4 regions of the Roseibium sp. SCP14 genome follow, and region 1 is predicted to be linked to each of the others. Evidence: riboswitches for the same ligand, from Rfam matches in the RefSeq annotation. Region 1 holds a riboswitch; each other region holds the start of a gene.

The links. Region 1 has a riboswitch for thiamine pyrophosphate ahead of thiB (thiamine ABC transporter substrate binding subunit). Riboswitches for the same ligand answer to the same signal wherever they lie in the genome.
Region 2: another riboswitch for thiamine pyrophosphate. It lies ahead of thiO (glycine oxidase ThiO); the one in region 1 lies ahead of thiB (thiamine ABC transporter substrate binding subunit).
Region 3: another riboswitch for thiamine pyrophosphate. It lies ahead of thiC (phosphomethylpyrimidine synthase ThiC); the one in region 1 lies ahead of thiB (thiamine ABC transporter substrate binding subunit).
Region 4: another riboswitch for thiamine pyrophosphate. It lies ahead of ABLQ08_RS11545 (ABC transporter permease); the one in region 1 lies ahead of thiB (thiamine ABC transporter substrate binding subunit).

Annotation. Positions count from the first base shown of each region.
Region 1 covers NZ_JBDZYH010000001.1:1,312,902-1,315,982, forward strand. The annotation lists gene groL (chaperonin GroEL) at 1-1,019, shown strand, start outside; TPP riboswitch at 1,271-1,378, shown strand; gene thiB (thiamine ABC transporter substrate binding subunit) at 1,411-2,391, shown strand; gene ABLQ08_RS06030 (thiamine/thiamine pyrophosphate ABC transporter permease ThiP) at 2,367-3,081, shown strand, end outside.
Region 2 covers NZ_JBDZYH010000001.1:91,630-94,710, forward strand. The annotation lists gene ABLQ08_RS00455 (thiazole synthase) at 1-731, opposite strand, end outside; gene thiS (sulfur carrier protein ThiS) at 737-934, opposite strand; gene thiO (glycine oxidase ThiO) at 918-1,895, opposite strand; TPP riboswitch at 2,030-2,155, opposite strand; gene ABLQ08_RS00470 (DNA topology modulation protein FlaR) at 2,217-2,741, opposite strand; gene ABLQ08_RS00475 (pirin family protein) at 2,888-3,081, shown strand, end outside.
Region 3 covers NZ_JBDZYH010000001.1:6,425-9,505, forward strand. The annotation lists gene ABLQ08_RS00035 (fumarate hydratase) at 1-855, shown strand, start outside; TPP riboswitch at 976-1,096, shown strand; gene thiC (phosphomethylpyrimidine synthase ThiC) at 1,189-2,985, shown strand.
Region 4 covers NZ_JBDZYH010000002.1:935,993-939,073, forward strand. The annotation lists gene ABLQ08_RS11535 (CHASE2 domain-containing protein) at 1-251, shown strand, start outside; gene ABLQ08_RS11540 (ABC transporter substrate-binding protein) at 283-1,224, opposite strand; gene ABLQ08_RS11545 (ABC transporter permease) at 1,247-2,002, opposite strand; TPP riboswitch at 2,150-2,256, opposite strand; gene ABLQ08_RS11550 (hypothetical protein) at 2,333-3,081, opposite strand, start outside.

The DNA of each region.
Region 1 (3,081 bases):
ACAAGATGCTTGCTGACCTGGAAAAGCCGTTCATCCTGCTGCACGAGAAGAAACTCTCCAACCTGCAGGCTATGCTGCCGATCCTGGAATCTGTCGTTCAGTCTTCCCGTCCGCTGCTCATCATCGCTGAAGATGTTGAAGGCGAAGCACTGGCAACTCTCGTTGTCAACAAGCTGCGCGGCGGCCTGAAAATCGCTGCTGTCAAGGCTCCGGGCTTCGGCGATCGCCGTAAGGCAATGCTCGAAGACATCGCTATCCTGACCGGCGGCACTGTGATCTCTGAAGATCTCGGCATCAAGCTGGAAAACGTGACCCTCGACATGCTCGGCACCGCTGAGAAGGTGTCCATCACCAAGGAAACCACCACCATTGTTGACGGTGCCGGTTCCAAGGAAGACATCGACGGCCGCGTTGGTCAGATCAAGGCTCAGATCGAAGAAACCACTTCCGATTACGACCGCGAGAAGCTCCAGGAGCGCCTGGCCAAGCTCGCTGGCGGTGTTGCAGTTATCCGCGTTGGCGGTGCGACCGAAATCGAAGTGAAAGAGAAAAAAGACCGCGTTGACGATGCTCTGAACGCAACCCGTGCTGCCGTTGAAGAAGGCATCGTACCGGGTGGCGGCACCGCTCTGCTGCGTGCGAAGAAAGCTGTCTCCGCTCTGTCTTCCGACAACTCCGACATCGAAGCCGGCATCAAGATCGTTCTGCGCGCTCTGGAAGCTCCGATCCGTCAGATCGTCGAAAACGCTGGCGTCGAAGGCTCCATCGTTGTTGGCAAGATCCAGGAAAACGACGACGACACCTTCGGCTTCAACGCTCAGACCGAAGACTTCGTCAACATGATCGAAGCCGGCATCATCGACCCGACCAAAGTTGTTCGTACTGCTCTGCAGGACGCAGCTTCCGTCGCTGGTCTGCTGATCACCACCGAAGCCATGGTTGCTGAGCTGCCGAAGAAAGAAGCAGCACCGGCAATGCCGGGTGGCGACATGGGCGGTATGGGCGGCATGGGCTTCTAAGAAGTCCAAAGCTCAAAGCTTTACGGAAAGGGCGGTCTTCGGACCGCCCTTTTTGCGTTTGCAGCCACCCGTCACTTCAGTCTGTGCCGAATTGCGGCACCAGGGGTGGCATGGGCTTTCAATGAGGATTGATCGAATGCACCTGCGTTCGCCCGAGAAACCTTCATCGGATGCACTGGTGTAAGGCCATCACAATCTTTATCCAGCTAACCGTAATCCTGTTGTGCTCAGACGCATTTCCAGATAATCACGGCCTTACCTCGGGGTGCGTGAGGAATTCGCGCTGAGATGCCGTTCTGGCAAACCCGTTGAACCTGAACCGGCTAGAACCGGCGGAGGGAAAGGTAGCGGTTTCATCCATCCTTGCCCTCTCGCCGCAATGGAGGATGACATGAAACATCTGCTCTTTGCTGCGGGACTATTGTGCGCAACATCGGCGATTGCCGCCGACAAACCCCAGCTGACCGTCTACACTTATGACAGCTTCGTTTCCGACTGGGGCCCCGGCCCGCAGGTGAAGGAAGCTTTCGAAGCCGTCTGCAATTGCGAGCTGAACCTCGTCGGCATCGAAGATGGCGCAGCTCTTCTGTCGCGCATCCGGCTGGAGGGGGAGAATTCCGACGCGGATATCGTGCTTGGTCTGGACACCAACCTGATTGCCGCTGCAAAGGAAACCGGCCTCTTCGCGCCCCATTCCGTACGCACCGAATATGCGCTGCCGATTGAGTGGAACGACGAAACCTTCGTGCCTTACGACTGGGGTTACTTCGCTTTCGTGCACAACAAGGACGCCGAGGCACCCGGCAACTTCCGCGAACTGGCAGAGAGCGATACCAAGATCCTCATTCAGGATCCACGCTCGTCGACACCGGGACTGGGCCTTCTGCTGTGGGTCAAGGCAGTTTATGGCGACGAAGCTTCGGCAATCTGGGAAGGTCTTTCGGACAATATCGTCACTGTCACCAAGGGCTGGTCGGAAGCATATGGACTGTTTCTCGAAGGGGAAGCGGACATGGTGCTCAGCTACACCACCTCACCGGCCTATCACCTGATTGCCGAAGACGACGCCAGCAAGGCTGCTGCCGCCTTTGACGAAGGTCACTACATGCAGGTCGAAGTTGCTGCGAAAATGGCGGGCACGGATCAGCCGGAACTGGCCGATCAGTTTCTGGAGTTCATGACTTCCGACGTGTTCCAATCCATCATTCCGACCACGAACTGGATGTATCCTGCAATTACTCCGGAGGGCGGACTGCCAAAAGGCTTCGAAACCCTGCACACTCCGGAAAAATCCCTACTCTTGGGCGCTGATGAAGCCGCCAAAGTGCGGGAAGAAGCGTTGGCGGAATGGCTGGGCGCACTCAGCCAGTAAATCCGTTCCCGGGGATCGCGTCGGCGGCTGTCGTCGCCGCGCTGATTCTGGGCACGCTGGCCGCAATTGCGCTGCGCGCTGAAGCCGGGCAAGGATTTGGTCCGGCTGACTGGGCAGCGCTGCGCTTTACGCTTACGCAGGCGGTGCTTTCCGCCCTGATCAGCGCCGGATTGGCAATCCCGGTTGCCCGTGCGCTGGCAAGGCGGCGGTTTCCGGGCCGAAGCGTGTTGATCGCCCTTCTCGGGGCTCCCTTCATCCTTCCCGTCATCGTGGCCATAATCGGCCTCCTCCAGGTCTTCGGACGCGCGGGGTGGATTTCCGACGCGTTTGGCCTCTTCGGCCTGCCACCTATCCGCATTTACGGATTGCATGGCGTTGTCCTTGCGCATGTCTTTTTTAATCTGCCTTTGGCCACTCGCCTGATTCTGCAAGGCTGGCAGGAGGTTCCTTCGGAACGATTTCGTCTCGCGGCCCAGTTGGGTTGTGACGAGCGTTCAATGTTCCGGCTGATCGAGTTGCCGATGCTGGCGCGGATCCTTCCCGGCGTTCTGGCTGTGATTTTTGCCATTTGCCTGACGAGCTTTGCAGTTGCGCTAACCCTGGGCGGCGGCCCCCGTGCCACGACGATCGAACTGGCGATCTATCAGGCCTTCACGTATGACTTCGACCTCAGCCGGGCAGCGATGCTGT
Region 2 (3,081 bases), 1.2 Mb from region 1:
GCCATGTCGCGTGGGTCCAGCGGTTGGGCTTCGAATGCCTGGCGCCCCGCCTCGACGGCCTTTGAAAAAGCTTCTGCCATCGCAACAGGATCACCGGCCTTTGCGACAGCTGTATTCAAGAGAACCGCGTCAAAGCCGAACTCCATGACCTGAGCGGCGTGAGACGGACGACCAAGACCGGCGTCCACGACAAGCGGAACGCCGGGGAAATGAGCGCGATAGGCTCTAAGAGCATCGGGATTGACCGGTCCCCGTGCAGACCCGATCGGTGCACACCAGGGCATCAACACCTGGCATCCTGCTTCCAGCAGCCTTTCACCGACAACGATGTCATCCGTGGTGTATGGAAAGACTTTGAAACCGTCTTCGCACAGAATTCGTGCAGCCTCCACCAATCCAAATACATCCGGCTGCAAGCTGTCATGATGGCCTATGACCTCCAGCTTGATCCAATCTGTTCCGAACAACTCCCGCGCCATCTTCGCAGTGGTTACGGCCTCTTTCACAGAATGACATCCGGCAGTGTTGGGAAGCACGCGCACATTCAGCTGGCGGATGAGGTCCCAGAACTTGCCACCAGCACCGGTTCCTGCTGCTTCGCGGCGCAAGGAAACGGTCAGTATTACACTACCTGATCGCATTGCTGCATCTGAAAGGATTTTCGGCGACGGATATTGCGCTGTTCCCAGAAGCAAGCGGGAAGAAATCACCTCGCCATAAAACTCAAGCATGGTCCTCACCCTCCCTGCATGGGAGACAGGATCTCGATCCGATCCCCTTCAAGAAGCTCGCAGCTGGCACGTTCTTCAGCAGAAACAAGCTCGCTGTTGCGCGCTGTGGCAAGAAAATCGTGTTCATAGGCCAGTTCATCCAGAAGCCCTGAGAGGGTCGAACTGGTCACCTCCTGCTCTTCGCCGTTAATGATGAGTTTCAAGGGTGGTCTCCTTGGAAGAAAGGAACAGGGTTTCGGCGGCCTGTGCCGCAAAATGCGGAGCCAGCAGGAAACCGTGACGGTAGAAGCCATTCAGGCTCAGGACCCGGCCGTCAAAGTTGATGCGCGGCAGATTGTCGGCATAGGCCGGGCGAACACCCACGCCTGTCTCAATGATCTTGGCTTCAGCGAAAGCCGGGTGAAGGCTATAGGCAGCGTTCAGCAGTTCCATGGTGGAGCGAACACTGACCGGGCCGTCATCGGCACTTTCGATCATCGTTGCCCCGACCATGAAGTGGTTGTTGTCCCGAGGCACGATATAGACCGGAATGCGCGGATGAAGCATTCTAACGGGCCTGGACAACGTGATCTCTGGTGCGTGCAGGATCAGCATTTCCCCGCGCACTGCCCTCAACTCCTTTTCTTTCGACGCCATACCTATGCAATCGGCGATGAAATTCGTATCCACCTTCGGTTCTTCTGGTCCGAAGAAGGTTCTAACACCCAGTCTGGAAACCGTTTCTTCAAGCTGGATCAAGGCTTTTCGCGGATCCAGGTGAGCCTCCTTCGGGAAGAACAGTCCTTTGGAAAATCTCCCCTCCAGGTCGGGCTCAAGACCTGTTACCCCGGCCCCATCCACCCATTCGTAGCCGCTCGTACGTCCGGCGAAGCGACTGAGTTCGGCGATATCACGAGGTGGCGCAACGACCAGGGTACCTTTGTGCGAAACCGCACCCGGCAACGCTTTTGCCCACCAGTCGACCGACTTTTTTCCATAAGCGAGAACGTCTTCTTCGGCATTTTCACGCTCACACCACGGTGCCAGCATGCCACCGGCCAGCCAGGAAGCACTTCTGGTCAAGCCTTCACGGATCTCAAACAAGGTGACTTCGGCACCCCGCTTGCGAAGTTCGTATGCGAGCGACAACCCGGCAACACCTGCTCCGCGGATCAGGACCCTCATGTCTTTGCACCTGCGCCTGAGACACCTTGCACGACGTTTCACTCCTGCAGGGCCAACCAAAGGCCTTACATTCTTTTTCGTCAGGGGCTGTCGGGGATGCGCTTGACTGCATGCGCCGGACAAATGGTCCTCGCGCGCCGTCAGGGCCACCATCCCTTCGCCAGCATGACCTGGATCAGGTTCTTCGGGTCCCTGCGCTGTGCGTGTTACCGCACCCTGCAGCATCTCAGCCCCATGACGGGACACCCCGGGTGAGCCCCGTTTGTGCCGTCGGCACGCACGTTCTGTCAAGACATCTCAGCGTGTGTCCGCTCCCTGTCTTCAGGTTTCCGGTGACAGGTCATCCAAAAACGCACGCGTCTCTTTCAGACTGGAAAACTTCAGAACAGTCAGATGCGGCGGCGGAGCTGTGTAGATCCGAAGCAGCTTGGCGCGTGCGCTATGCCGGGTGCGCCAGATGAACCGCACGAACTCGACGGTTTGGCCGTTGAAACGCTCCGGACACCCTTCCGGCAAATCAGGCCGGCTTTTGCCGTAATATTGAAGAGAGCGTTTCAGAACCCGAAAGATCCGCAACCAGACCGGAACATCCAACCAGATGAATGTGTCCGCCCGATCAACCCGTTCCGCGTAAGTGCTCGAATGACCACCTTCGAAGATCCATTCGCTCTTCATGTGAACCTGATGCGTCAGCGCATCTTTTTCCTGTCTGGGTCTTTCAACCCAGCCAGGCAGCCAGTGAATGTGGTCCATGTTGTAGACGGGCAAACCCGTCCGCTGACCGAGCTGGTGCGCGAGCGTGCTTTTGCCCGAACCGGGACCTCCGACGATCATCACGCGTTTCATGAAACACCTTTTGGGGCGATTGAGGGCTCGCAGTTATACGCCCTTCTGATTGAAAGAAAAGATGGAAACAGACTGTTCAATGGACACTTACAGGCCTGCGACCCTATCTAACCGGCAGACGCGCTTTTGACTGCAAGGAGAGGCAGATGAGCTGGTTGAACACCCCCGACCCGGTCGCGGGCAATGCCGCAAGTTGCGATCCGATCGATACGATCATTGTTCCCCGGACATCAGACCTGGGCGGCTTTCATGTCCGCCGTGCCCTGCCGTCTCCACGACGGCGCATGATCGGTCCGTTCATCTTTTTCGATCAGATGGGACCAGCGGAGCTGCTTGTCGG
Region 3 (3,081 bases), 1.3 Mb from region 1:
ACGGAGGGATCCGAGCTCGGCCATGCCTTCCGCGATACCGAGCTGGAACAGGAAATACACAAGCTTACACAGGCAACAGGTGTCGGCGCACAGTTCGGCGGCAAGTATTTCTGTCACGATGTGCGTGTCATTCGCCTACCGCGCCACGGAGCCTCGCTGCCGATCGGCCTTGCCGTTTCCTGTTCCGCCGATCGTCAGGCTGTCGGCAAGATCACCAAGGACGGGATCTTCCTGGAACAGCTTGAGATGCATCCGGAAAAGTACCTTCCGGAAGTGACCGACGATCACCTTTCCGACAATGTGGTGAAGATAGACCTGACCAAGCCTATGCCGGAAATCCTTGGAGAACTCTCCAAGCATCCGATCAAGACGCGCCTGTCCTTGTCCGGTCCGCTGATCGTGGCGCGCGACCTGGCCCATTCCAAGCTGCGTGACCGCCTGGAAGCCGGAGAGCCACTGCCCGATTACATCAAGGATCATCCCGTCTACTATGCCGGACCGGCCAAGACACCGGAAGGCATGCCGTCCGGCTCCTTCGGACCGACAACGGCTGGGCGAATGGATGCCTATGTCGATCAGTTCCAGGCAGCCGGTGGCTCCATGGTCATGCTGGCCAAAGGCAATCGCTCGGCGCAGGTCCGCCGCGCCTGTCAGGCTCATGGCGGCTTTTATCTCGGCTCCATCGGCGGCCCGGCCGCCCGTCTTGCCCAGGACTGTATCAAGAAGGTCGAAGTGGTCGAATTCGAGGAACTGGGCATGGAAGCCGTCTGGAGGATCGAGGTCGAGGACTTCCCGGCCTTCATCGTGGTCGATGACAAGGGCAACGACTTCTTCAAGGAGCTCAACCTGAGCTGAGCCCCTCCAAAATCCGCAAGACACGCAGGCAGCCATTCGGCTGCCTGTTTTTTTGCCGTGACTGGACTCATTGATCGCCGCATCAGGTGATTGACAGAATCGTTCTTCAGCCAATACGCTCCGGCCTTGCAGGGGAGCCCCGCTAAGGGGGCTGAGAGGTGGACATCGCGCGAGCGGAGTGAAGCGACCCTTTGAACCTGACCCAGGTGATACTGGCGTAGGAAGCATTCAGAGCGGGCCGCTTTCCGGTCGACCTTTCATGGTCAACAGCTCCCCTTTCCTGCAAAAGCATGACGACGGGTCTTTCTGAGCAAACAGCGCTAGGAGAGAACCTTGACCACTCCCTCAGTTGACATCACCACCGGCTGTCTGCCGGCCTCCCGGAAGATTTACGTTTCCGGGCAATATCATTCCGATATCCGCGTTCCGATGCGAGAGATCGGCCTGCATCCGACCGCTGGAGAGCCGCCGGTCACGGTTTACGACACGTCCGGCCCTTACACCGATCCGGAGGCGACCATCGATATTGCCGCCGGTCTTTCCAAAACACGCCGCGACTGGATCTTGAAGCGAGGCGATGTCGAGGAATATGACGGCCGCACCATTCAACCCGCCGATAACGGCTTCGTATCGGCAGAAAGGCTCGTGCCTGAGTTTCCGAACACTTCGCAGCCCTTGCGCGCCAAGGATGGCCGCCCGGTCACCCAGCTCGCTTATGCCCGAGCCGGGATCGTAACCCCGGAAATGGAATACATCGCCATCCGGGAAAACCAGAAACGCAAGGCGGCAACCGGGCGGGACGGAAACGACTGGGGCGCAAACATTCCCGACCTGGTCACACCGGAATTTGTGCGCGACGAAGTGGCCGCCGGTCGCGCGATCATTCCGGCAAACATCAATCACCCGGAAAGCGAGCCGATGATCATCGGCCGGAATTTTCTGGTGAAGGTCAACGCCAACATGGGCACGTCTGCCGTCACCTCCTCCATGGCGGAAGAAGTCGACAAGATGGTGTGGGCAATCCGCTGGGGTGCGGACACCGTGATGGACCTATCGACGGGCAGAAACATTCACAACACCCGCGAATGGATCATTCGCAATTCACCGGTTCCGATCGGCACCGTCCCGATCTACCAAGCGCTTGAAAAAGTCGGTGGTGTCGCCGAGGACCTCACCTGGGAAATCTTCCGCGACACCCTGATCGAACAGGCAGAGCAAGGTGTCGACTATTTCACGATCCACGCAGGCGTGCGGCTTCACATGGTGCCGATGACAGCGAACCGGGTGACCGGAATTGTCAGCCGTGGCGGCTCGATCATGGCCAAGTGGTGCCTGCATCACCACAAGGAGAGCTTTCTCTACGAGCATTTCGCCGAAATCTGCGACATCTGCCGCACTTACGACGTCTCCTTCAGCCTCGGCGACGGCCTTCGCCCCGGCTCCATCGCCGATGCGAATGACAAGGCGCAGTTCGCCGAGCTCGAAACCCTGGGTGAACTCACCAGGATCGCCTGGGACAAGGACTGTCAGGTCATGATTGAAGGTCCAGGCCACGTCGCCATGCACAAGATCAAGGAGAACATGGACAAGCAACTGGAGTGCTGTGACGAGGCGCCGTTCTATACGCTCGGACCGCTCACGACGGACATCGCGCCGGGCTACGACCACATAACGTCCGGCATCGGCGCGGCAATGATCGGCTGGTTCGGTTGTGCGATGCTGTGCTACGTCACTCCCAAGGAACACCTGGGCCTGCCTGATCGCGACGATGTCAAAACCGGAGTGATCACATACAAGATCGCCGCGCACGCAGCCGACCTAGCCAAGGGTCTTCCCGGTGCTCAGGCACGCGATGATGCGCTTTCTCGCGCCCGGTTCGAGTTCCGGTGGGAAGACCAATTCAATCTGTCCCTAGACCCTGACACGGCACGTGACTTTCACGATCAGACATTGCCGAAGGAAGCCCACAAGGTTGCGCATTTCTGCTCCATGTGCGGACCGAAATTCTGTTCAATGCGGATCAGCCACGACATCCGCGCCGAGGCCCAGAAAACAGGCATGGCCGAGATGGCAATGAAGTATCGCGAGGGGGGAGACCTTTACATGCCGATCACTGATCAGAACACCTGACCAAGGCATCCGCCGGAGGCTGAACTCTCCAGCCCCCGGCGTCACAGTCCGGAATCACACAGTCTGCGCTGGTCCGAGAGCCCCCAAAGCGGCTTC
Region 4 (3,081 bases), on a different contig from region 1:
AGAGCGAACCGGTAAAGCTCTATGCGTTGCTCGGTGACAGGGCATTGAAAAACTCGAAGGAATTCAAGGAGCTGGCAACGACGCACGAGCGCTTGATGGCAGCATTGAAAGAAGGCCGGCTAGAGGATGCCGAAAAAGCACTCGAGACCGCGCAGATCCTGGCACCGTCCCTGATGGATTTCTACGGGCGCTTCGAGGATATCCTGTTCGATATGAAAGCAGCGCAAAACGAAAACAGCGCCGCACAATGACGGCGCCGCTTTCTTGGTTGCGATCGACGTATCAGCGAATTTCAACTGCGTAGGTTTCGACCGGAACAACCTTGCTGATCAGCCCGGCTTCCGCCATGAACTCTGCAAACCGCTGGTAGCGGCCCGTGTCGAGCGCTGAGGGCCGTTTGGCAAAGCGCGGCAGCGTATCAGCCCAGGCACGCTTGTTGAGCTCGTCATTCAGGTTCGGATAAGCCTCGATAAACGCATTCCAGGCCTCGTCCGGATGGTTGGTCAAGAAGATCGTCGCCGCCTCGATGGCAGCCATGAATTTCACGAACCGAGGATCATCAATCTTGTCCTTGTTCACGACATAGATAAGCTCATCGAAAATCGGCACGCCGTTTTCTTCCGGGTAGAAGGCCTTGCCTTCCTTGCCTTCAATTTCAATCTGGGTCAGTTCGAAGTTGCGATAGGCACCGATCACCGCATCCACCTGTCCGGACATGAGCGATGGCGACAGCGCAAAGTTGACGTTGATCAGCTCGACGTCATCCATAGTCAGGTCAACCGAATGCAGCATCTGCCCAAGCATCGCATCTTCAAAGCCGGAGACCGAAAACCCGACCGTCTTGCCTTTCAGATCTTTCAACTCCTTGATCGGCCCATCTTTCAGCACGATGAGCGAGTTGAGCGGCGTTTCGACCAGAGTACCGATACGGGAGACAGGCAGCCCCTCTTCGATGTGGGCGTGAAGCGTCGGCTGGTAGGAAATCGCGATATCACCCTGACCGGCAGCCACTAGTTTCGGCGGCATAGCCGGATCGGCGGGTTCAATCAGTTCAACTTCGAGCCCCTCGGCCTCGAAGAAACCCATGGTCTGGGCGGTAATGACAGGAGCATGATCAGGGTTGGTGAACCAGTCCAGCAGAACTGTCAGTTTTTCCGCAGCCTGAACCGGAGCACTGGCCAGGAGGCCCGCGGCGACAGTCAGGGACAGGAGTGTCTTTTTCATTCAATCCTCCAGGGTTCGGCAGTCAGTCTTCGACCTGCCAGGGAACAAGAATTCGGGTGAAGTATTCGACGGCGTAGCGCATCGCGAGCACCATCAGGGCCAGCAGAATGACAGCCGCGAAAAGCAGGTCAGCGTTCCCACGGGCATTGGCTTGAAGCATGATGAAGGCAAGGCCGCCCTTTGCTCCCGCCCATTCACCGACCACCGCGCCAATGGGCGCGAAAACGGCAGCGACGCGAATGCCGGAAGCAAATGCGGGCAAAGCGGCGGGAAGTCGGAACAGCAGCAGCTCACGGTGGCGCGGTACCCGGTAAAGACGGGCAAGGTCCACAAGACCGGTATCCAGCCGCCGTAAGCCGTCATATACGGTCGAGGTTACGGTAAAAAAGATCACCAGGATCGCCATTACGATCTTGGAGGACAAACCGAACCCCATCCAAAGCACCAGAATAGGCGCAATGGCGAAGACCGGCAGGGCCTGGGTCACGAGAATGGTTGGCATCACCACACGCCCAGCAAGCGGAAACAGCCAGATGGAGATCGCCAGCAATGCGCCGCTCAAGACGCCAAGAGAGAAGCCCAGCACCGTCTCCAAGGCGGTAATGCCGGCGTGGTACAGCAGGAAGTCCGCATATTGCGGAAATGCCCGCAATACCACGAGCGGACCGGGAAGCATGAAGGTCGGTGGCTGGAAAACGGCAACCAGCAGCGCCCAGACACCAAGCACTGAAATCGCGCCAAGCAAAAACCTGCCGATGGTGGATACAAACGCCTTCACGACATCGCTCCGTTCGGAGCCGGAGCTTCGGCGGTATTCAGATCGGCAGGCAGGTTCTGCACATACAGGAACCGCTGCCGCAGCAGGCAAAAAAGCATAGGATCTCCCGTCTTCGGACACGCCGAAAATGACAATGGAGATCCGGGAATTGGCTAAGGATTCCGTCCCTTCGCCGGCATGACCCGGATCAGGTTCTAAGGGTTCGGCTCAACGCCATCTCAGTTCCGGTAACCGGAACACCCCTCGGACCGAGGCGGAACATGCCTTGCCTGAACGAAAAAGGCAAGCTGTAGTTTTGCTTGATAATCGTGCAGAAGCGAAGACTGACGCTTAGCCGGCCTGCCAGGCGGAAATCGCCTTTTCGACCGCGTCAGCGCCTGCGGTTCCCTTTTCAAGAGTCAGGATACCGCGCTTGCCGTTTTCATAAAGCATCGGAATATCGATCCAGCCGCGTTCACGCAGCAGCGCAAGATTTCGTTCCTGTTCGTTCGGCAAACTTGAAAGCGCGATCCAGAAGAAACCGGGAGAAACCTTCACCGAAGCGCCGATCAGGGCATCTCCACGGGCTTCTTCCGTGGGCTTCATCACCAGACCGGGAACATTCACGACATCGCCTGCGGCAAAGCTCTCCGGAAACTCATACCTGATTTCAACAAGGTGGCTTGCCGGCAAGGATGTATCGTCGTTGGGCTTGATCCGGATATCGACTTTCACATCCCTTTCAGGGATCTCGATAGACGCATTCAGGACAGCCTGCGACTTGCCGTCGAGATTGGTTTCTTCCTCGATGTTCCAGACAACGGCTCCTTGAGCAGCTGTGCCGGCACCACCAGCTTCTTCTCCTTCTTCATAGAGAATGGAGCGCTGGACACCGCTATCGGCCTCTGCCGCCGGAGCGCCTGGCGACGTTTCTTCCGGCGCAATCGCAGCGAGGTTTCCTTCAGGTACAGCTGAAGGCGCCTCAACTCCCGCACCAGGTGTCGCCGTAACAGGTCCATTGTCGGCACCCGAAACAATCGCAGGCTGAGATGGCTCGGACTGAGACGGTTCGGGCTGCAAAGCCTGCGGATTGATTGTCG